One region of the Modestobacter sp. VKM Ac-2983 genome, then DNA from elsewhere that is predicted to be linked to it. Evidence: riboswitches for the same ligand, from Rfam matches in the RefSeq annotation. Region 1 holds a riboswitch; the other holds the start of a gene.
The links. Region 1 has a riboswitch for thiamine pyrophosphate ahead of O2W18_RS18030 (purine-cytosine permease family protein). Riboswitches for the same ligand answer to the same signal wherever they lie in the genome.
Positions count from the first base shown of each region.

Region 2: another riboswitch for thiamine pyrophosphate. It lies ahead of thiM (hydroxyethylthiazole kinase); the one in region 1 lies ahead of O2W18_RS18030 (purine-cytosine permease family protein).

Region 1 is NZ_JAPVBK010000004.1:175,120-186,156, reverse strand. It holds gene O2W18_RS18050 (DUF6297 family protein) at 1-1,579, opposite strand, end outside; gene O2W18_RS18045 (ABC transporter ATP-binding protein) at 1,580-2,257, opposite strand; gene O2W18_RS18040 (TenA family protein) at 2,257-2,886, opposite strand; gene O2W18_RS18035 (TenA family transcriptional regulator) at 2,883-3,479, opposite strand; TPP riboswitch at 3,525-3,635, shown strand; gene O2W18_RS18030 (purine-cytosine permease family protein) at 3,626-4,969, shown strand; gene thiE (thiamine phosphate synthase) at 4,966-5,592, shown strand; gene thiO (glycine oxidase ThiO) at 5,589-6,701, shown strand; gene thiS (sulfur carrier protein ThiS) at 6,698-6,904, shown strand; gene O2W18_RS18010 (thiazole synthase) at 6,906-7,733, shown strand; gene O2W18_RS18005 (thiamine phosphate synthase) at 7,730-8,308, shown strand; gene O2W18_RS18000 (ATP-binding protein) at 8,451-8,891, shown strand; gene O2W18_RS17995 (SpoIIE family protein phosphatase) at 8,898-11,037, opposite strand, start outside.
Region 2 is NZ_JAPVBK010000004.1:43,736-54,772, forward strand. It holds gene O2W18_RS17375 (alpha/beta fold hydrolase) at 1-752, opposite strand, end outside; gene O2W18_RS17380 (helicase) at 842-2,608, shown strand; gene O2W18_RS17385 (GNAT family N-acetyltransferase) at 2,605-3,051, opposite strand; TPP riboswitch at 3,246-3,340, shown strand; gene thiM (hydroxyethylthiazole kinase) at 3,334-4,128, shown strand; gene thiE (thiamine phosphate synthase) at 4,125-4,790, shown strand; gene thiD (bifunctional hydroxymethylpyrimidine kinase/phosphomethylpyrimidine kinase) at 4,787-5,605, shown strand; gene O2W18_RS17405 (tetratricopeptide repeat protein) at 5,607-6,548, opposite strand; gene O2W18_RS17410 (DNA polymerase IV) at 6,610-7,944, opposite strand; gene O2W18_RS17415 (right-handed parallel beta-helix repeat-containing protein) at 7,981-8,886, opposite strand; gene O2W18_RS17420 (class I SAM-dependent methyltransferase) at 9,013-9,603, shown strand; gene O2W18_RS17425 (cupin domain-containing protein) at 9,600-10,058, shown strand; gene O2W18_RS17430 (DUF488 domain-containing protein) at 10,067-10,591, shown strand; gene O2W18_RS17435 (GmrSD restriction endonuclease domain-containing protein) at 10,593-11,037, opposite strand, start outside.

The sequences.
Region 1 (11,037 bases):
AGTCCGGGGGCCGGGCCGTCGCGACGGCGAGCGCACCCAACGCCAGCGACCAGAGCAGCCCGGCGCCGACCAGCCACCAGGGCACCGTGCCGAGCAGCAGTGCCAGGGCGACCGGCGCGGTGCCCAGCAGCCCGACGTCCGGCCCACGCACGAGCGTGCTGCTCACCCCGACCGGCACCGCGCCCATCGGGGAGGCGAGCACCGGCCCCGACCAGTCCAGGTCGGGGCGGTAGCCGGCGCGCACGGCCGCGCCCGCCCAGGCCGGCGCGGTGACCACGCCCAGCGCCAGCCAGGCCGCCGGTGCGCCGGTGCCCTGCCCGATGAGCAGCGCCGAGACCCCACAGACTCCCGCGAGCACCGCGGCCGGCACGACGGCCCGGGCCCAGACGACCGCCGGGCCGCCCAGCGGCAGCCCACGGTCGGCGGCCGGTGCTGCGGACGCCCGCCGGCTCGGCTCACCGAGGGACGTCGCCGCGAGCCCCCAGCCCAGGACGACGGTCACCGCCACCAGCGCGGGCAGCCCGGCCAGCCCTTCGGTGCGGGCAGCCAGCACCGGCAGCGCAGCGCCGACCGCCAGCTGACCCCACCGCCACGGTGACCGGGCCAGCACCGCCAGGTCACCCGCGACGACCGCCTGCCAGGGGTGCCGTACCCAGCGCCAGGCCAGCGGCCGCCGCGGCCGCCGCGGCCGGCGCACCGTCGTCCCGAGCGCCCGGCCGAGCTCCCGGGTGTCCAGCGAGAAGACCGACGCGGTCGCGTACTGCGCGGTCTCCCCCGATGCGCGCAGCGCACCGGCGGGCAGGTCCGCCAGCCGCCGGTCGGCCAGGGCCAGGCAGAGGACGGCGATCCCCAGCAGCGCCGCGAGCAGGCCGTACGCCACCGGCGCGGGCAGCGACCACGCCCGCCCCGCGGCGTCCGGCAGCACCACGTCCAGCCCGGCGACCACGGACCCGGCGATGGCGGGACCGACCACGGCCACCGCGGTCACCGCGCCGGCGACCGCGGGCACCCAGCGGCCCCCGCCACCGGCCTGCCGGACGACGAGCACCGCGACGGCGACCACCGCCAGCAGCGCACCGGCCGCCAGCCCGGCGAGGACGCCGGCCGGTGTCCGGGTCCAGGCCAGCACCACCGGGACGCCGACGGTCAGCGCCGCCGCCACGGCGAGGCCGACCGACCTGCGCAGCTCGCCACGCAGCAACCCGCGGCGCCCTGCGGGCAGCGGCAGCCACCACACCACGGCCGCCGGCGTGGCGCTGACCGGCCCCAGCCGGGCGAACAGCGCGGTCAGGCCCGCGGCGAGGGAGAGGGCGACGACCGCGGCGGTCAGCGCGCCGGGGAGCACCGCCGCATCCGCGGCCGGCCGGGCGGCGATCTGCTCCCGGAGGCTGGACACCGTGCCCCCGCAGAGCGCCACGAAGACCCCCGCAGAGGTGAGCGCGGAGAGCGTGTCCCCGACCCGGGTCAGCCAGCTGGTGTCGGCCCGGGCTGCCGTCGCCCGGTGGGTGAAGCGACGGACGGCAGTGCCGCTCCACTCGTCCGCCGGCCGCGCCGACAGCCGGGTCCCCGTGGCCGTCACTCAGCCGTCCTGCAGCGCCGCGACGGCGTCCTCGGGCGCGATCACCGGGCACGCGTCCTCCCCGACCACCAGAGCCAGGTCGGCGAGCGTGCCGATGAACGCCGGGTCGTGGCTGGCGAACAGCACCGCGCCACCGGCGTCCACCAGCGCCGCGAGCCGGTCGGCCAGCGCCCGGCGCATCGCGGTGTCCAGCCGGCGTTCCGGCTCGTCGAGCACCAGCAGGTCGGCCGGGCGGACCAGCGCCCCGGCCAGCGCCAGCCGCCGGCGCTGCCCGGAGGAGAGCGCCGAGGGCAGCGCGCCGGCCCGGTCGGTCAGCCCGAAGGCGGCCAGCTCCGCCTCGACGACCTGCTCGGCGTCGGCGACCCCGTGGGCGCGGGCGGTCAGCAGCAGGTGCTCCGCGCCGGTCAGCGACGGGAAGAACGCGTCGTCGTCCAGCACCCCGGCGACGCAGCGGCGGAAGCCGGCGTCCCGTTCGTCGACCGGGTCGCCGGCGAAGCGCACCGTCCCGGCCAGCGGCGGCAGCAGCCCGACCATCGTCTGCAGCACGGTGGACTTGCCCGCGCCGTTGGGGCCGACCAGCGCGACCGCCGTCCCGGGTGCGACCGACACCGTCACCGGCGCGCACACCGGCGCGTCGCCGTAGCCGACCGACAGCTCCTCGGCGGCCAGCAGGACCATCAGCCGGGCCCCGCACCACCGCGCCAGGCGGCGTCGAAGAAGCCGACCTCCAGCTCCATGGCCCGGCGGTAGGCGCGGCGCACCGCGGGGGTGTCGGCAGCGGTCCCGTCCAGCAGCCGTTCCAGCGTGCCGGTCAGCTCCTCCAGGCCCGGGTCGGCGTAGGTGGTGACCCACTCGGCGTAGGTGCTCGCCGACCGGCCGGCCAGCGACTGCCCGAGGTGGGCGTACAGCCGCATGCACGGCGTCATCGCCGCGCAGGTCAGCCCGGCCCCGCCCAGGGACGCCGTGGCGAGCAGGAACTCGGTGTAGGCCAGCGTGGCGGGCAGCGGCTCGACCGCGGCCAGGTCGATGCCCCAGCGGGCCGCGTACCCCTCGTGCAGCCGCAGCTCCTCGCGGACCCCGGCGAGCAGGTCGGCGAAGACGTCCAATCCGGCCCGGTCGGGGCTGTGCGCGGCGCCGAGGGCGTAGGCGCGGGCGAAGGACTCCAGGAAGAACGCGTCCTGGGCCACGTAGCCGGCGAACAGCTCCGTCGGCAGGCTCCCGTCGGCGATGCCCTGCACGAACGGGTGCGCCAGCGCGACGGCGGCGAGGTCGGCGTTGGCCGCCCAGAGGTCGGCGGACAGGCTCATGCCACCCGCTCCAGGGCCATGTCCCAGAAGGCGATCTCCGCGGCGACGACCTCGGCGAAGACGTCGTCCTGACCACCGCCCACCGCATCGGCCGCCGTCTCCAGGCCGGCGACGTAGCCGGCGAAGCCCGGCACGGTCCAGTGCTCGACGAACTCCCGGTAGGCCGGCGCGCCGGGCAGCGCGGTGGTCCAGGCGTCCAGGTACGTGCGCTCGATGGTCCACAGCGCGGTCAGCGCGACCGGCACCTCGGCGGCGTCCAGCCGGTCCAGCAGCTCCGCGTAGGCCGCGGTGGCCGGCAGCGCGGGCGCGGAGAGGTCCAGGCCGCGGGCGGCCGCCTGCTCCTCGAACCAGGCCAGCTCCTCGGCCAGCGCGACCAGGCCGCCGGCGAGCACCGCCTGGGCGGGCCGCGGCGCGCGGGCGAGCAGCCGGGCCTGGAAGCGCAGCAGGTCGGTGACGAAGCGGGCGTCCTGGACCAGCCAGGTGTCGAAGGCGCCGGCGGGCAGGGACCCGTCGCGCACCGCGGTCAGGAACCGGTGCGCGGTGGCCGCGCGCCAGATCTCGGGATGACGTCGAAGCAGCTCGGCGACCGGCACGGCGCGGACTCTACGAGAGTGGTTAGGGTGGCCACGTCATGGCGTCGAGCCATGTGCGGGAGCTCGGATGACCGGGCTGAGAGGGCGGCTGACACGCCGCCGACCGCTGGAACCTGACCGGGTAATGCCGGCGTAGGGAGCCCGTGATGAGCACATCTGGAACCGTTGGCACGACCACGTCCGGTGCGGACGCACCGCTCACCCTCACCGAGCCGGCGGCCCGCACCCTGGGCTTCCGGGAGTCCGCGGGCCTGTGGGGCAACCTGGGCATCAGCCTGCTGCTGCCGGTGGCCGCCGTCTACGTCGTCCTGCCCGGACGGCCGCTGTCGGTCACGATCGGCGCGATCGTCGTCGGCGCGGTGATCGGGGCCTCCCTGCTGGGGCTGGCCGCCGCAGCGGGCGCCCGCGAGGGGGTGCCGGCGATGGTGCTGCTGCGCGGCCTCCTCGGCCGGCGGGCCTCCTACCTGCCCACCGCGCTGAACCTCGTGCAGTGCATCGGCTGGGCCACCTTCGAGATCGTGATCATCGCCGAGGCGGCGTCCCGGGTGCTGGACGCGCCCCGCTGGCCGTTCGTGCTGGTCGCCGGGGTGTTGGCCACCGCGATGGCGCTGCGCCCCCTCGGCGTGGTCAAGGTGCTGTCCCGGTACGCGGTGTGGGCGGCGCTGGCCGCGATCGTCTACCTCTTCGTCGAGGTGCTGTCCGAGCCGCGAGCAGCACTGGACGACGGCGGCGCCGCGTCGTTCTGGACGGCGACCGACATCGTGATCGCCCTGCCGATCTCCTGGTTCCCGCTCGCCGCCGACTACACCCGGCACGTGCGCAGCGGCCGGGTCGCCGGCACCAGCACCGCCCTGGGCTACGGCCTGGCCACCATCGCGATGTTCACCCTCGGCGTCCTGGCGCTGGCGGCCTACGGAAGCGCCGGGCTGGACGTCATCGACGCGTTGCTCGCCGTGCAGCTGGGCGCCCTGGCCGTGCTGGTGCTCGTCGTGGTCGAGCTCGACGAGGCGTTCGCCAACGTCTACTCCACCGCCGTGTCGGCGCAGAACGTGGTGGCCCGGCTGGACCGCCGGCTGCTCGCCCTGTGCGTCGGCACCATCGCCACACTGCTCGCGCTGAGCTTCGACATCGTCGCCTACGAGCCGTTCCTCTTCCTGATCGGCGCGGTCTTCGTGCCGCTGATCGGCGTCTTCCTGGTCGCCTACGCGCTGAGCGCCCCCGGCCGCTGGGACACCTCGGACACCGCACCGGCCCGGCTGGCCTACCTGCTGCCCTGGCTCGCCGGGTTCGTCGCCTACCAGCTGACCCTGCCGACCTTCTTCTCCGGCGTCGGCGCCGGCTGGACCGCCTGGTGGACCGCCCGCCAGACCGACCTGGGCATCGACCCGGCCAACGGCTGGTCGGCCTCGCTGATCAGCCTGGCCGTCGCCGCGTCCCTCACCGCGGTGATCGCACTGCTCGGCGCCCGCCGCGAGCGGCAGCGGGCATGACCCGCCGGCTGGGCCGGCTGCACGTGCTCACCGACGCCGACGGCGGGCCGGGCGCGCTGGCCGTGGTCGCCGCCGCGGTGGCCGCCGGGGCGCCGGTGGTGCAGGTGCGGGCGAAGGGCTGCAGCGACCGGGTGCTGCACGACTTCGCCCACGCGGTGGTGGAGCTCTGCCGGCCCGCCGGCACCACCGTCCTGGTCAACGACCGGGTCGACGTGGCCCTGGCGGTCGGCGCCGACGGGACGCACCTGGGCGCCGGTGACCTCCCGCTCGCCGCCGCCCGGCGGGTCGCCGGCCCGGGGCACCTCCTCGGCGGCACGGCCCGCGACCCGCAGCAGGCCCGGCAGCTGGTGGCCGAGGGCGCGGACTACCTGGGGGTCGGCCCGGCCTTCGCCACCACCACCAAGACCGGGCTCCCCGCCCCGATCGGGGTCGCCGGGGTCGGTGCCGTGGCGACCGCGGTGCCGGTCCCGGTCATCGCCATCGGCGGGGTCACCGCCGCGCGGGTCGTGGAGCTGCTGGCCGCCGGCGCCACCGGGGTCGCGGTGGTCGGCGCCGTCACCGCCGCCCCCGACCCCGGTGCCGCGACGGCGGAACTGCTGCGGGCGCTGGAGGAACCCCGGTGATCGACGTGGCGGTGGCCGGAGGTGGGCTGATCGGGCTGTCGGTGGCCTGGCGGGCGGCGCAGCGCGGGCTGTCGGTCACCGTCGTCGACGACGCCCCGGGCACCGGCGCCTCGGCCGCCGCCGCCGGGATGCTGGCACCGGTCACCGAGGCGGCCTACGGCGAGCAGGCACTGCTCCGGCTGTGCCTGGCCTCCCTGCAGCGCTACCCGGCGTTCGCCGCCGAGGTCGAGGCGGCCAGCGGCCTGCCGGTCGGGCTGCGCACCGCCGGCACCCTGGTCGTCGGCTTCGACGCCGACGACGTGCGGGCGCTCGACGCGCTGCTCGGCTACCAGCAGGAGCTGGGCCTGGCCGTCGAGCGGCTGACCCCGCGGGAGACGCGCCGCCGGGAACCCGCGCTGACCCCGCGGCTGCGCGGTGGGCTCGCCGTCGAGGGCGACCACTCGGTCGACGGCCGGGCCCTGCACCGGGCGCTGACCGCGGCCGCCGAGGCGGCAGGGGTCCGGTTCGTCCGGGACCGGGTGGCCGGCGTGCAGGTCGCCGGCGGGCGGGCCACCGGGCTGCAGCTGACCGACGGCTCGGCACTGGCCGCCGGCACCGTCGTCCTCGCCCTGGGCGCGCACAGCGACACCCTGCCCGGGGTGCCGCCGCTGCCCGTCCGACCGGTGAAGGGGCAGATCCTGCGGATGGCCGGTGCGGCCGGGCTGCTGACCGGCACCGTGCGGGCCCTCGTCCGTGGCCGGCAGGTCTACCTGGTGCCCTACGGTGAGGACGGACTCATCGTCGGGGCGACGACCGAGGACCGCGGCTTCGACGCCACGGTCACCGCCGGCGGGGTGCACGACCTGCTGCACGACGCGATCGAGGTCGTGCCCGGGGTGACCGAGCTGGAGCTGGTCGAGACCCTCGCCCGCTGGCGGCCCGGCACCGCCGACAACGCCCCGCTGCTGGGGGCCAGCGGGCTGCCCGGGCTGGTGCTCGCCACCGGCCACCACCGAAACGGCGTCCTGCTCACCCCGGTCACCGGCGACCTCGTCGCCGAGCTGCTGGACACCGGCGAGCTGCCTGAGCTGGCCGCCCCGTTCACCGTCGAGAGGTTCCCGCACCGATGACCATCTCGCTGACCGTCAACGGCAGCCCGGTCGAGCTGGCCGACGGCACGACCGTCGCCGCGCTCGTCGAGCAGCGCACCAGCGGGCACGACCGGGTCGCGGTCGCGCGCAACGGCGACGTCGTCCCGCGCAGCAGCTGGGCGACGACCGAGCTCTCCCCCGGCGACCGCCTCGAGGTGCTCGCCCCCACCGCAGGAGGCTGAGATGCAGCAGGACCGCGAACTGACCGAGGAACTGGCTCCCGCACTCGAGCAGGAGGAGGCCACCGATCCCTTCACCCTGGGCGGGGAGACGTTCACCTCCCGGCTGATCCTGGGCACCGGCGGCCTGCCCAGCCTGGACGTGCTGGAGCGGGTGGTCCGCGCCTCGGGCACCCAGCTGGTGACCGTGGCGCTGCGCCGGGTCGAGGCGGCGGCGGGCAGCACGATGCTGGAGGTGCTCGACCGCTGCGGGGTGCGGCTGCTGCCCAACACGGCGGGCTGCCAGACCGCGCGGGAGGCGGTGCTGACCGCGAAGCTGTCCCGGGAGGCCTTCGGGACCGACTGGGTCAAGCTGGAGGTCATCGGCGACGACCGGACGCTGCTGCCCGACGCCGTCGAGCTGATGGACGCCGCCGAGCAGCTCGTCGCCGACGGTTTCACCGTGCTCGCCTACACCACCGACGACCCGGTGCTGGGCCGGCGACTGGCCGACGTCGGCTGCGCCGCGGTCATGCCGCTGGGCGCACCGATCGGCAGCGGGCTGGGCATCCGCAACCCGTACAACATCGCCCTGCTGCGGCAGGAGGTGAGCGTGCCGGTGGTGCTGGACGCCGGCATCGGCACCGCCTCGGACGCCGCGCTGGCGATGGAGCTGGGCTGCGACGCAGTGCTGCTGGCCTCGGCGGTGACCCGGGCGCGGGAGCCGGTGCAGATGGCGCTGGCGATGCGGCAGGCCGTCGAGGGCGGCCGGCTGGCCCGCGGGGCCGGCCGGATCCCGCGCCGCTGGCTGGCCGAGGCCTCCACGTCGATGCAGGGGCTGCCCGAGCTGTGAGCCTGCCCCGGTTGCTCGTGCTCACCGACCGCACGCAGTGCCGGGACAGCCTGACCGCCACCGTGGCCACCGCCGTCGACGCCGGCGCCCGGGCGGTGGTGCTGCGGGAGAAGGACCTCCCGTTCGCCGAGCGGGCGCGCCTCGCCACCGAGCTGCAGGCCCTGCTGGCCCCGGTGGCCGGCGTCCTGGTGTGGGCGGGCGCCGCCGGCAGCGGAGGACGGGCCGCCGTCCACCTGTCGGCGGCCGACCCCCTGCCGACGCCGCGCCCCGGCTGGCTCGGGCGCTCGTGCCACACCGCCGCCGAACTGGCCCGGGCCCGGTCCGAGGGCTGCGACCACGCCTTCCTCTCCCCGGTGTTCCTGACCGCCTCCAAGCCCGGCCACGGCCCGGCGCTGGGGCTGACCCGCCTGGCGGAGCTGGTCCCGCACGGGCCGCCGGTCTACGCGCTGGGCGGCATCGGCCCCGACGACGTCGCCGGCTGCCTCGCCGCCGGCGCCTGGGGCGTGGCGGTGATGGGCGGGGTGATGCGCGACCCGTCGTCCGTGCGGGATCATCTGGCCGCACTCACCGGCTGAGGGCGACGCGCCGGTCGACTGGCGCGACCCACCCCCGACCGGTGAGGTGGGCATCACATCAGGTTCATGATTAGACCTGCCCCTGCCGAGACAAGACAGGGGTTCGCCGTGCAGACAGGCGACCAGACAGCGAGGAGATCGGGTGACGGGCGAGCGCACCAGCCTTGCGTGGCCGTCGTCCCCTCCACCGCCCGCCGAGGACGGCTGGCACTGGGCGCTGAGCAGCGTGGCGGAGCTCCCACGGGTGCGCGCCCAGCTGCGCCGCGGGCTGGCCGCGGAGTCCCGGGGTGACCGCGAGGCGACCGAGCTCGACGAGGCCGTCGTCCTCGCCTTCGACGAGATGGCCTCGAACGCCCTCCGGCACGGGGGTGGCGGCGTGCGGGCCCGGGTCCAGCGGACGCCGCACGCCTGGTTGATCGAGGTGCGCGACTCCGCGGCCCAACGCCCCCCGCAGCCGGCGGTCGGGCGCGACCCGAGCCAGGGCGGGCTCGGCCTCTACCTGATCGCCGAGATGGCCGACGCGCACGGCTGGCACGTCACCGAGGGCCAGAAGAGCGTCTGGGCGCTGCTCCCCCGCCGCTGAGCCGGCTCAGCTCCCGGGCGGCAGCACCTCCGGCCCGGCCTCGACCGGTCGCGGCCGGTCGTCCCGGTGCAGCCGGACGGCGACCAGCGCGACGTCGTCCTCGGACCCCTGCGGGCGCAGCCGGACGACGATCTGGTCCAGCAGCTCCTCCAGCGGCAGCTCCCCCAGCTCGGTGAGCAGGCCGACCAGCCGGGAGACCCCGTCGTCCAGGGGCAGGTCGGGGCCCTCGACCAGGCCGTCGGTGTACAGCAGCACGGTGGAGCCCTGCGCCAGCACGGTCACCTGCTCCCGCCGGGAGGTGGTCGGGTCGACCCCGAGCATGAGGTCCGCCCGCTCCGTGGCCAGCACCTCCACCCGCCGGTCGGGGGTGAGCACCAGCAGTGGCGGGTGACCGGCGCTGGACCAGCGGAGCCGGGTCTCCCCGCGGTCCCGGTCGACCTGCTCCCGCTCCAGCCGAGCCACGGCCGCGGTGGCCAGCGCGCCCACCTGCAGCCCCTCCATCGCGCGGTCGAGGTCCGTGAGCACCCCGGCCGGCCCGCCACCGCCGCTGTAGGCGATGCCGCGCAGCAGGCTGCGCAGCTGGCCCATCGCCGCGGCGGCGACCGTGTCGTGGCCGACGACGTCCCCGATGGCCACCACCGTCGCCCCGCCGGGCTGGAGGAAGGCGTCGTACCAGTCGCCACCCACCTGGGCGGCCTGGACGGCGGGGACGTACCGCACGGCGATCTCGCAGTGATCAGCCTCCGGGGGGTCGGTGAGCAGGCTGCGCTGCAGCTCCTCGGCCATCCGTCGCTGCTGCTCCTGCAGCGCCGCACCGTCCAACGCGACCGCCACCCGGTCGGCGACCTCCCGCAGCAGCTCGCGCTCCCGGGCGTCCATCGGGGCCCGGTCCCGGTCGCGGTAGAGGGTCATCGCCCCGAGCACCTGTCCGCGGGCGACCAGCGCGAGCGCCACCGCGGTCCCCGGGTCCAGTGCCCAGTAGGCCTCCCGGACCTCGCCCGCCGGCAGCCCGTTCCCCACGGCGTCCGCCATGTCCGGGACGACGGTGATCTCGCCGGTCGCCAGGGCGTCGACGATCGGGGCGGTGCTGGTGAGCGCCGCCAGCCGGAGCCGGGCGTACGTGGCCGCGACCGGTCGTGCGGCCGGGTCCCGGTGCCAGCTGGCCACGTCGTGCAGCCGGCCGTCCTCCTCGACCAGGCTGACGATCGCCCAGTCGGCCAGGTCGGGGACGACGGCCTGCACCAGTTCCTGCAGGGCACCGTGCGCCCCCCGGCGGTCCACGAGCGCGGCGGAGAGGACGTCCGACACCCGGGCGACCAGCGCCAGGCGCTCGGCGTCCCGGCGGGTGGCCTCCTCGGCGCGGTGACGCTCGGTGACGTCGAGGAAGTACACCGACAGCCCCTCGTCACTGGGCCAGGCCCGCACCTCGTACCAGCTGTCCAGCGGCGGCGGGTACCACGCCTGGAACAGCGCCGGCTCGCCGCTGTCCATCGCGTGCCGGTAGTGCCGCTCGAAGTCACTGCCCGCCGCGGCCGGGAAGAGCGCCCAGAGATCGCCGCCCAGCAGCTCCGCCCGGCCGTTGCCCAGCAGCCGCTCGGCCTCGGCGTTGACGTAGGTGAAGGACCAGTCCCGGCCGAGGGAGAAGAAGGCCGCCGGCATCGACTCCAGCACCCGGGAGACCTGCGCCTCCGCCCGTCGCTGCTCGGTGGAGTCGTGCGCGACCCCGACGATCCGGACCGCCGTCCCCGCGTCGTCCAGGACGGCGCGGCCGCGGGCACGCACCCAGCGGACCTCACCACCGGGCCGCTGGACGCGGTGCTCCTGGTCGAAGCCGTCCCCGGTCGCCAGCGCGGTGTTGATGGTCGCGACGACGCCCTCCCGGTCTTGCGGGTGCAGCCGCTCGATCAGGGCGTCGAGCGTGCCGGGGAAGTCCGCGCGGTCCCAGCCGTAGAGGGCGAGCAGCCGGTCGTCCCAGATCAGCCGGTCGGCGACGGCGTCCCAGTCGAAGCTGCCGAGCTCGGCCGCGTCGATCGCCAGCGCCCACCGCCACCCGGAGGCCTCCGACTCCGCGCTGACCCCGGCCAGCCGGAGCTCGCTCGAGGCGCACTCGGCGAGCAGCTCCAGCACGGCGACGTCCCGGTCGGTC
Region 2 (11,037 bases), 130 kb from region 1:
CGGACCAGCCGGGTCGTCGGGAACAGCTCGTCCATCCGCGGCCGGTCGCTGTCGAGGACGTAGGTGGAGTTGGCCCCGGCGATCCAGAGCACCGGCTCCTCGTAGGTGGCCCCCGGCGGCGGGTCGGGGAACCGGCGCAGCTCGCCCAGGTCGCGGGCGAGGGTCTCCAGGTTCAGCCGCCAGCGCCAGCCGTCGCCCTCCCCGACGCCGTCCCGGACCAGGCTCTGCAGCAGGAACGACCGGACCATCGTGCTGGGGACGGCGGCGCGCAGCGCCTGGTCGGCGTCCTCCCGGGTCTCCAGCCGGTCGAGGTCCATGCCCTGCATGGCGGTGATGAAGGCGGCGAACGGGGAGGCCTCCTCGTCGGGGTCCTCGGTGCGGCCGCCGGACTCGGGGTAGTCGGTCGGGGCGATGTCGACGACGACGAGGGCGCGGAGCAGCTCGGGCCGGCGCAGCGCCAGCTGCATCGCCACCTTGCCGCCCATCGAGTGCCCGACCAGCGTCACCGGCTCGCCCAGCTGGGCCAGCTCGGCGGCGACGAACTCGGCCATGTCGCCGTAGTCGACCCGGTCGGTCCACGGCGAGTGCCCGTGGTTGGGCAGGTCGAGCAGGGTGACCCGGTGCCCGTCGGCGGCCAGCGCCTTGGCGATCGTCGTCCAGTTGCGGCCCTGGCCGAACAGGCCGTGCACGAAGACCACGCGGGGCCCGGTGTCGCCGAGCGTGCGGGCCGACAGGCGGATGTCCTCGGTCATGCGCTGATCGCAGCACATGTCGCTGCGCCTGGCTGTCGGTGGGCGCCCGTAACGTCGAGGAACCGGTCGTCGACTCCCAGGAGAACCCCGTGCCCGGACGCCGACGGCGCCCCACCAGCTCGACCCGCAGCAGCACCGCCCACACGACGACGGCCACCCGGAAGGCCGCGCCGCGGAAGGCGGCCGCCCGCAAGGCCGCCCCGAAGGTGGGCGCCGAGCTGCCGGTCGCCGGGCCGGGGGAGCGGGTCTGGGTGCTCGCCGTGCCGTTCCGCGCCCCGGCGCCGGGGGCGAGCTGGCACGCCGGCCTGTCGGCGCACGTGTACGTGGGCGCCACGCTGCCCGCGGCGCTGGCGCCCTACGACCCGCCGCCGTACAGCCTGGAACGGTTCCTCGAGGACGAGCTCAACGCCGAGCCCCGCCCGGTGCCGGCGGGCCGCCCGATGTCGCCGCGGCCGGAGCAGGTCAGCGGGGCAGCGGTGATCGCCGCGCACGAGGCGGCCGGCGGGCGGATGTTCCTGCTCGGCGACGACCCGGGCGTGGGCAAGACCGGCACCGCCGTCCTCGCGGTCCAGCAGATCGCCACCCGGCGGCCGGTGCGCACCGTGCTCGTGGTCGCCGACCGGCCGGCCGCCATCACGGTGCCGCACTGGGCCCGCTCCATCGCGGCCTTCGGCGACAGCGACCTGCGCTGGTGCGTGACCACCTGGGACCGGCTGGGCAAGGTGGCCGGGCTGACCAAGGCCACCGGCACCCGGTTCGACGTCGTGATCGCCGACGAGGCGCACATGGTGCGGCACACCACGACCCAGCGGTGGAAGCACTGGAAGTCGGTCTCCGGCGCCGGCCGGGTCAAGGACGCGCCCTACGTGCTGCTGGCCACCGCGACCCCGGCACACACCCCGCTGGAGCTGCCCTACCTGGCGCCGCACTTCGCCGCCGTCCACGGGGAACCGCTGAAGGAGTGGGCCGACCTGCCCAGCCGGCTCGCCGCGCACGGGTTCCACGTGGAACGTGCCCGCTACGGCTGGAGTTGGACCGAGGACCCCGACGAGCGCCGGGCCGACCTGACCCGGCTGCGCAGCTGGCTGGCCGACACCGACCCGCCGGCCACGCTGCACCGCCCCGCCCCGTGGGGACCGGTGTCGGTCACCGGCACCCCGGTCGAGCTGACGCCGGCCGAGCGGGCGCAGTACGAGGCCGAGTGGTCGGTGTTCCGCGCGGAGATGCAGCTGGCCCGCCGGAAACGGGAGACCGCGCGCGGCCGGGCTGCGCTGCTGCGGTTCCGGCAGAAGGCCGGGCTGATCCGGGCGGCGGCGACGGTCGACTGGGTCAAGGCCCAGGTGGAGGCCGACCGGCAGGTCGCGGTGTCGGTGGAGTTCGTCGAGACCGCCGCCGACCCGATCCGCGAGGCCCTGCTGGACGGCGGCGTCGCCGTCGCCTCGATCTACGGCCGGGACCGGTTCGACGTGGAGGCCGAGCGGCTGCGCTTCCAGACCGGGGAGGCGCCGGTGTGCGTGTTCACCGTGACCGCCTCGATCAGCCTGCACGCCGGTGAGGTGCTGCCCGGCGGCCGCGCTGCGTCGACCACGCCGCGGGTCGGGCTGTTCCACCAGCCACGGTTCTCCGGGATCGCCGCCCGGCAGGTCACCGGCCGCACGCACCGCGACCACCAGGTCTCACCGTGGCGGGTCGCGTTCGCCCAGGACACCGTCGAGGAGGACGTGGCCCGGGTGATGGTCGAGCGGCTGGCGGTCACCGGCTCGACCGCCGGCGGCGACACCGCCGGGCTGCAGCAGATCGCCGAGCTGCTCGACGCCGACTGGCTGCCGGCGACCTCGCTCACCGGTTCCGACTAGCGCTGGGCGAGCCGCATCGGCAGGTGCGGGATGCCGTCCTCGACGTAGTCCGGCCCGGAGCGGCGGAACCCGAATCGCGCGTACCAGGACTCCAGGTACGCCTGCGCGCCGATGTCGATGCGCCGGCCCTCGCACAGCTCGATGCCCCGGGCGACGAGCTGGGCCGACAGGCCCCGACCCCGGGCGCCCTCCGCGGTGGCGACCCGGCCGATGGCCCGGTCCTCGCCGTTGTGCAGCACCCGGATGGTGGACAGCACGGTGCCGTCATCGGCCTCGTGCCAGAGGTGCACGGTGGTCGGCTCGGGGTCCCGGCCGTCCAGCTCGGGGTACGGGCAGGCCTGCTCCACGACGAAGACGTCGACCCGGAGCCGCAGGATCCCGTAGAGCTCGGCGGGGGTCAGCTCGGCGAAGGCGGCCTCGCGCAGGGCGGGTGCATCGGTCACCGGTGCATCGTCGCAAGCCGTCAGGACGCCGCCCGCCGCAGGTGATCGCAATGGGCCAGCTCCTCCACGTCCGGCACCGACAGCTTCCGCACCGCCACGACTGCACCATGACCCGACGCCAGGACCGGGGTAGGACAGAACCCGCAGCTCAGCGACCCGGCGGCGTTCCCTCGGGAAAGCCGGTGTTAGCGTCGATGGCTGACACGGGGTGTCCCACCTGGGGACTGAGAGCACACCCGTCGAACCTGCTCCAGTTGGTACTGGCGAAGGGATGTCACCGCGATGGACGTCATCGATCTGCGCACCGCCCGCACGGCGCTGCGCGACTCCGCACCCCTGGTGCACTGCCTGACCAACACGGTCGTGCAGACGATCACCGCCAATGCGCTGCTGGCGATCGGTGCGGCCCCGGCGATGGTCGACGACCCGGCCGAGGCCGGCGAGTTCGCCGCCGTCGCCTCCGCGGTCCTGGTCAACGTGGGCACGGTGCAGCAGCGCACCGCCGAGGCGATGCGGCTCGCCGCCCGCACCGCCACCGACGTCGGCACCCCGTGGGTGCTGGACCCGGTGGCCGTCGGCGGGCTGACCTTCCGCACCGAGCTCGCCGCCGACCTGGTCGACCTCCGCCCCACCGTGGTCCGCGGGAACGCCTCCGAGGTGCTCGCCCTGGCCGGCGCCGGCAAGGGCGGCCGCGGCGTGGAGAGCACCGACTCCCCGGAGGCCGCGCTCGAGGCGGCCGGGGACCTGGCCCGGCGGACCGGGGGCATCGTCGCCGTCAGCGGACCGGTCGACGTCGTCACCGACGGGGAGCGGGTCGTCCGGGTGGGCGGCGGGTCCCCGCTGCTCACCCGCACCACCGGCGCCGGCTGCGCCCTGGGCGGCATCGTCGCCGCCTACGTCGCGACCACGCGTGACCCGCTCACCGCCGTCGTCGCCGGCCACGCGCACGTCGCGCTGGCCGCCGAGGCCGCCGCCGGGCTCGCCGCCGGGCCGGGCACGTTCGCCGCGCTGTGGCTGGACGCGCTGGACGCGGTCGACGGCGACGCGCTCGCCCGCGCCGACGTCCGCACCTCATGAGGGCCGGCTTCGACCCGCGGCTCTACCTGGTCACCGACACGCTGCTCTGTGCGCCCCGGTCGGTGCCCGAGGTGGTCGCCGCAGCCGTGTCCGGTGGCGTGACCGCCGTCCAGGTGCGGGACAAGACCGCGGGCCGCCGCGACCTGCTGGCGCTCACCCGTGCGGTGCAGGAGGTGCTCCGGCCGACCCCGGAGGTGCGGCTGTTCGTGAACGACGCCGTCGACGTCGCCCTGCTCACCGGGGCCGACGGCGTGCACGTGGGCCAGGACGACCTGCCGCCCGCCGACGTCCGCGGGCTGCTGGGCCCGGACGCCCTGGTCGGCGTCTCCGTCGGCAGCGCCGCCGAGCTGGACGCCGTCCTGGCCCTCCGCGCCGGCACCGCGGACCTGGTGGGCCTGAGCCCGGTCTGGTCGACCCCGACCAAGCCGGACGCCGGCGCCGCCCTGGAGCTCGACGGCACCCGGGAGCTGGCCGCCCGCGCCCGCGCCGGTGGGCTGCTGTCGGTGGCCATCGGCGGGATCTCCGCCGCCACGGCGGCCGCCGTGGCCGGCACCGGGGTCGACGGCATCTGCGTGGTCTCCGACATCTGCGCCGCCGCCGACCCGGCGGCCGCCGCCCGGACGCTGCGCACCGCGCTGGCCGGGAAGCTGGTGGCCCGATGACCGCCGCCGTGGCCCTCACCGTGGCCGGGAGCGACCCCAGCGGCGGCGCTGGCATCCAGGCCGACCTCAAGACCTTCAGCGCCCTCGGCGTCTACGGCACCGCGGTGCTCACCGCGCTGACCGCGCAGAACACCCGCGGCGTCACCGGGGTGCACCTGGTGCCGGCCGGCTTCGTCGGCGAGCAGCTGGCCACGTTGCTGGACGACGTGACCGTGCACGCCACCAAACTCGGCATGCTGGGCACCGCCGACGTCGTGCGGACGGTCGCCGCGGCGCTGGCCGGCCGCCCGGGCGGGCCGGTGGTCTGCGACCCGGTGATGGTGGCGACCAGCGGCGATCGGCTGATCTCGGAGGAGGCGGTCGACGCCGTCCGCACCGACCTGCTGCCGGTGACCGACCTGCTCACCCCGAACGTGCCCGAGGCCGCGGCCCTGCTCGACGTGCCACCGGCGACGACGGTCGAGGAGCTGGCCCCGCAGGCCCGCGCGCTGCTGGAGCTCGGACCGGCGGCGGTGCTGCTCAAGGGCGGGCACCTCGGTGGGGAGGAGAGCGTCGACGTCCTGGCGACGGCGGCCGGGGTGCTGGAGACCCGGCGGCCGCGGGTGCGGACGTCGTCCACCCACGGCACCGGCTGCACGCTGTCCTCCGCGCTCGCCGCGCTCGCCGCCCGCGCACGGCAGGCGGGGAACGTGCTGGACTGGGCGCCGCTGGTCGACGAGGCCCGCGACTACCTGCAGGCCGCGCTCCAGGCCGGGGAGTCGCTCGGGGTCGGCTCGGGGCACGGGCCGGTGCACCACTTCGCGGGGCGCTGGTAGGTCAGCCCTCCTCGGCGAGGACCTCGCGCAGCAACCGGGCCGCCAGCTCGTCCCCGCCGGCGGCGGCGATGGAGAAGTGCTCGACGGCGGTGTCGACGTCGCCGGTCTCCAGCAACAGCACCCCCAGGTCGTGGTGAGCGTGCAGGTCACCGCCCTCGACACCGGCCCGGTAGGCGGCTTCGGCGGCGACGGCGTCGTCGAGCTCGTCCCGGTAGAGGTTGCCCAGCGGCAGCCAGCTCGCGAGCTCGCCGCGGGCCGCGCCCCGCTCCAGCACCACCCGGGCCTCCTCGACCCGGCCGGTGCAGCGCAGCAGGTCGGCCAGGGCGGTCCGGGTGTGCGGGTGGTGGTCGGCGCCGGCCCGCAGCTCGGGCTCCAGCGCGAGGTCGCGGCTCTCCTGCCAGCGCCAACAGGCCAGGGTGGCGCGGGCCACCGGGTTGCCGGCGTCCGCGGCGGCCTGCGCCCAGTGCCAGGCCGCCAGCTGCCGTCCGGACGACCGCAGCAGGTACGCCAGCTCCAACGCCGCGGCGTCCGCACCACGCTCGGCGGCCACCCGGAACGCCCGCTCGGCCTCCGGGGCCCGGTCCTGGCCCTGCAACGCCTCGCTCAGCGCGGCCCAGCCACCGGCGTCCCCGCGGTCCACGGCGGTCCGGGCAGCGGACTCCGCCTCCGACCAGCAGCCCAGCCGCAGCAGCGCCCGGGCCAGGTCGAGCCAGGCGGCGTCCTGCCCGGCGTCGGCCGCCCGGCGGTGCACCACCGCTGCCTCTGCCCAGCGCCCGAGGACGCCCAGGCAGGAGCCCAGGTGGCGCAGGGCCACGGGGTCACCGTGCGCCGCCGCCGTCCCGAGGAGCTCGACCGCCCGCTCGTGGTCGCCCATGTCGGCGAGTGCGCACCCCCGGTCGACGAGGACGTCGACGTCGGGGGTGTTCTCCGGGTCCAGGGGCACGTCGGCAGTCTGTCGTGATCATGGGCTCGGGCGCATGCCCCGAAGGGGCGGGGCCACCCGTTCAGGGGGTCCAGTCCGGCGGATCGGCCGGTTGCAGGTCCGGGTCGTCGGCGGCCAGGGTGCGCACCGGACCGGGCGTCGTGCGCGGGCCCTCGAACCGGACGGTCACCCGGTTGAGTCCGCTGCCCCACACCCAGCCCGAACCGAGCTCCGGGTGGACGACGTCCTGCCCCGGGTACCAGAGGACGACGGCGGGCCCCGGTGCCGGATCGGCCGGCGGCTCGGCGGGCTCCACCACCTCGACGGGCTGGACCACCTCCGACGGCTCGGCGAACAGGTCGCCCTGGGCATAGGGCGACAGACCCGAGACTCCGACACCGAGCAGCCGCAGGCCGCCGCTGCGGTCGACGGCGCCGAGCAGCCGGTGGGCGATCTCGGCGATCTGCCGCGGGTCGTCGACGGCGTGGGCCAGGGTCTGGGAGCGGGTGAGGGTGCTGAAGTCGTAGCGGCGGACCTTCAGCGTCACCGTCCGCCCCGAGGTGCCCGAGCGCTGCAGCCGGCTGCCCACCCGGGTCGCCAGCGCCTCGATCTCGGCGGCGAGGCGGGCCGGGTCGGTCAGGTCGCGGGCGAAGGTCTCCTCGGCGCTGACCGACTTGGCCTCCCGGTCGGTGACCACCGGCCGGTCGTCGTCGGCGCGGGCCAGCCGGTAGAGCCCGGCGCCGTGCGCCTGGCCGACCAGGCTGGTGAGGTCGACCAGGGACAGCCGGTGCAGGTCGCCGATCGTCTTCACCCCGATCTGGGCCAGCCGCTCGGCGGTCGCCGGCCCGACGCCGCCCAGCGCGCGCACCGGGAGGGGGTGCAGGACGGCGAGCTCCTCCCCGGGCGGGACGACGGTCAGCCCGTCCGGCTTGTCCAGCTCGGAGCCGATCTTCGCCACCGCCTTGGAGGTGCCGATCCCGACCGACCCGGTGACCCCGCCGGTGGCGACCGCGATCCGGGCCTTGAGGTCGGCCGCCAGTGCGGTGACCCCGGGGACCGACAGGTCGTGGTCACCGGCGGCGAGGTCGACGTAGGCCTCGTCGATGGAGACCGGCTCGACCAGCGGGGACAGCTCGCGCAGCAACGCCATCACCACCTCCGACGTCCGCCGGTAGGCGGCGAAGCGGCCACCGAGGAATGCGGTGCCCGCCGGGCAGAGCCGGCGAGCCTCGGCGGTGGGCATGGCGCTGCGGGCGCCGAAGGCCCGGGCCTCGTAGGAGGCGGTGGAGACGACGCCGCGGCCGCCGGTGCCACCGACGACGACCGGCCGGCCGCGCAGGGAGGGCTTGTCCCGCTGCTCGACGGCGGCGAAGAAGGCGTCGAGGTCCAGGTGCAGGACGCTGGGCTCCCGACGCACGCCCTCCATGATGCCGCGCGGTGCGGCAGACCCGGCTCAGCCGCGCGTGGCCACCTCGCTCACGCACTGCCCCTGGTTGCGGAACGATGGGTTGTTGAAGGAGGCCCAGCCGCCCTTCTTGCACTCGTCCTTGCTGGCCGGGGGCGCGGTGTCGGCGATCCCGTCGCAGTTCCCGTCGATGAACGTCTCACCCGTCGCCTGGTCCCAGACGGTGAGGCAGTCGTTGGCCGCGCCGAGCCCCTGGACGTCGTAGGGCGTCTCGTTGACGGCGAAGACGACGATGCCCCACTCGCTGGGCAGGCTCGGGTCCCCCGCGCTGTTGCCGGTGATCCGGAAGTCGGCCTGCTCGCCGAGCAGGTAGTCGCCCTTGGTGTTCCAGGTGACGTTGCCGGTGATGACCCCGGAGCCGCCGTCGACGTACCCGCCGGTGCGCAGCGTGTGCAGGGTGTTGCCGGTGACGGTGAGACCGTCGACGTCGTTGTTGGTCCAGGCCCGGTTGGTGACCCAGCCGCTCATCGGCCCCTGCTGGACCGGTCCGTACACCGTGTTGCCGGAGATGGTGACGTCGTCGGCGCCGTTGACCCCGATGAACTCCCCGCGCACCAGGCTCGCACTGGTCAGCTCGAGACCGGAGATGGTCGCCCCACTGCCCCCGGGGGTGACGGTGAAGGTGCGGGCGTTGGCACCGGTCTGGGTGATCACGACCCCGGGGTCGGCGGTGATCGTGACCGCCTTGCCGACCGTCGTCGCACCGGCGACCGACAGGTCCTCGGTGACCCGGACGGTGTCACCGGCGGCCGCCGCCGACACGGCGTCGGCGATGGTCGGGTGGTCGCACCCGGTGGCACAGACGGTGAGCTGCTCGGCCGCGGAGGCCACCGAGGGCATCCCGAGGACGACGGCGGCGGTGACGACCGCCCCGGCGAGGACACGCTTGGGCACGGGGGACTCCAGTCGTCGGGGGACCTGGACACCGTTACGCCGGCAGCCGGGGTGGGAGGAAGCTACGGGGGACCGGTGCAGCCGCCAACGACCGGCCCGCGCCCGAACAGAGGAGTCCAGATCCGCATGGTCGAGCAGAGCAGCTGGAGCCGGATGTCCCAGGAGGACCCGGCGCACTCCACCGCCTACGTCGAACGGTTCCGCCGGCTGGCCGCCGAGGGCACGGACCTGGCGGGGGAGGCGCGGCTGGTCGATGCGCTGCTGCCCCGCGGCGCCCGGGTGCTGGACGCCGGCTGCGGTCCCGGCCGGGTCGGCGCCGTCCTGTCCGACGCCGGGCACGAGGTGGTCGGGGTGGACGCCGACCCGGTGCTGATCGCCGCCGCCGAGGCCGACCACCCCGGGCCCCGCTGGATCGTCGGCGACCTGGCCGAGCTCGACCTGCCGGACCCGTTCGACGGGATCGTCTGCGCCGGCAACGTGATGGCCTTCCTGGCACCGAGCACGCGCGGCGAGGTGCTCCGCCGCTTCCGCACCCACCTGCGCCCGGACGGCCGGGCGGCGATCGGCTTCGGGGCGGGGCGCGGGTACCCCTTCGAGGAGTTCCTGGCCGACGCCGAGGGCGCCGGGCTGACCCCGGACGTGCTGCTGTCCACCTGGGACCTGCGGCCGTACTCACCGGACGCGGACTTCCTGGTCGCCGTCCTGCGTCCGGCATGACGCTGCTGCCCGACCCGGCGACCTTCTCCCGGCGGGCGGACCAGCCGTCGGCGGGCCGGACCAGGTTCGTCGCCACCGGTGCACAGACCCGCGGCGACCTCGGGCTGTTCGAGGTGACCATGGCCCCCGGCGGCAGCGGCCCCGGGCCGCACCTGCACCGCACGTTCAGCGAGTCGTTCCACGTGCTCGAGGGGTCGCTGGCGGTGCTGGCGAACGGCGAGTGGACGACGGCGCACGCCGGTGACCTGGTCCACGTGCCCCGTTCCGGGGTCCACGGGTTCCGGTCGGTGGGGCCGGACGTCGGGGCCCGCTTCCTCATCCTCTTCACCCCGGGCATCCCGCGGGAGGAGTACTTCACCGGGCTGCTGGAGCTGCACGCCGGTGGGCGGACCCCGTCACCTGCGGAGATCGACGCGTTCGCGCTCCGGCACGACCAGCTCAACCTGCGCGACTGAGGCGTGCGGTGCCACTGCTGACCGTCGGCCACGGGCCCGAGGACCGGACTCGCCTGCTGACCCGCTTCTCCGACGCGGGCGTGGCCGAGGTCGTCGACGTCCGGCGGTTCCCGGGCAGCCGGGTGAACCCCGACGTCCGGCGCGAGGCGCTCACCGCGTGGCTCCCGGCGGCGGGGGTCACCTACCGCTGGGAGGAGCGGCTCGGCGGCCGGCGCCGGCTGCCCGCGGGCGAGCCGGTGGCCGACGGGTGGTGGACGGTGGCCCAGTTCGCCGCGTACGCCGCGCACACCCGCACCACCGAGTTCGCCGCTGCTCTGGACGAGGTGCTGGCCGCCGCGGCCGACCGCACGGTGGCGGTGATGTGCAGCGAGAGCGTGTGGTGGCGCTGCCACCGGCGGCTGATCGCCGACGTCGTCGTCCTGGCCCGCGGGCTGCCGGTGGACCACCTGATGCCCGACGGCCGGCTGACCCCCCACCGGCCCGCCGAGGGCGCCGTCCTCGGTGCCGACGGAGCGGTGCACTGGCCGGGCTGAGTCACTCGCAGGCGGTGCCGTCCCCGTCGCCGTCCATCGCGTCGGACCATCCCGGGTCACCGCGGTGCAGGGGTGCGGCACCGGCGGCCCGGGCAGCGTCGCAGTTGGTGAAGGGCGCGGCGGCCGGGTCGGCCGGCGGCGCGGACGACGTCGGGACCGGTTCGCCGGGGCAGGTGTCGAGCACGCGGGCGATGGCGTCGTGCTCGGCCTGGGTGACCCACAGCCCGTAGCCGGCCTTCACCGCGACCTGCCGGGCGACGTAGGCGCAGCGGTACCCGCGGTCGGACGGCAGCCAGGTGGCGGCGTCGCCGTCGCCCTTCTGCCGGTTCGCCGAGTAGTCGACGGCCAGGAGGTTGAGCGGGTCGTTGGCGAAGGCGGTGCGACGGGGCTCGTCCCACGCGAAGGCACCGGTCTGCCAGCCGTTGCTGAGCGCGACGACGTGGTCG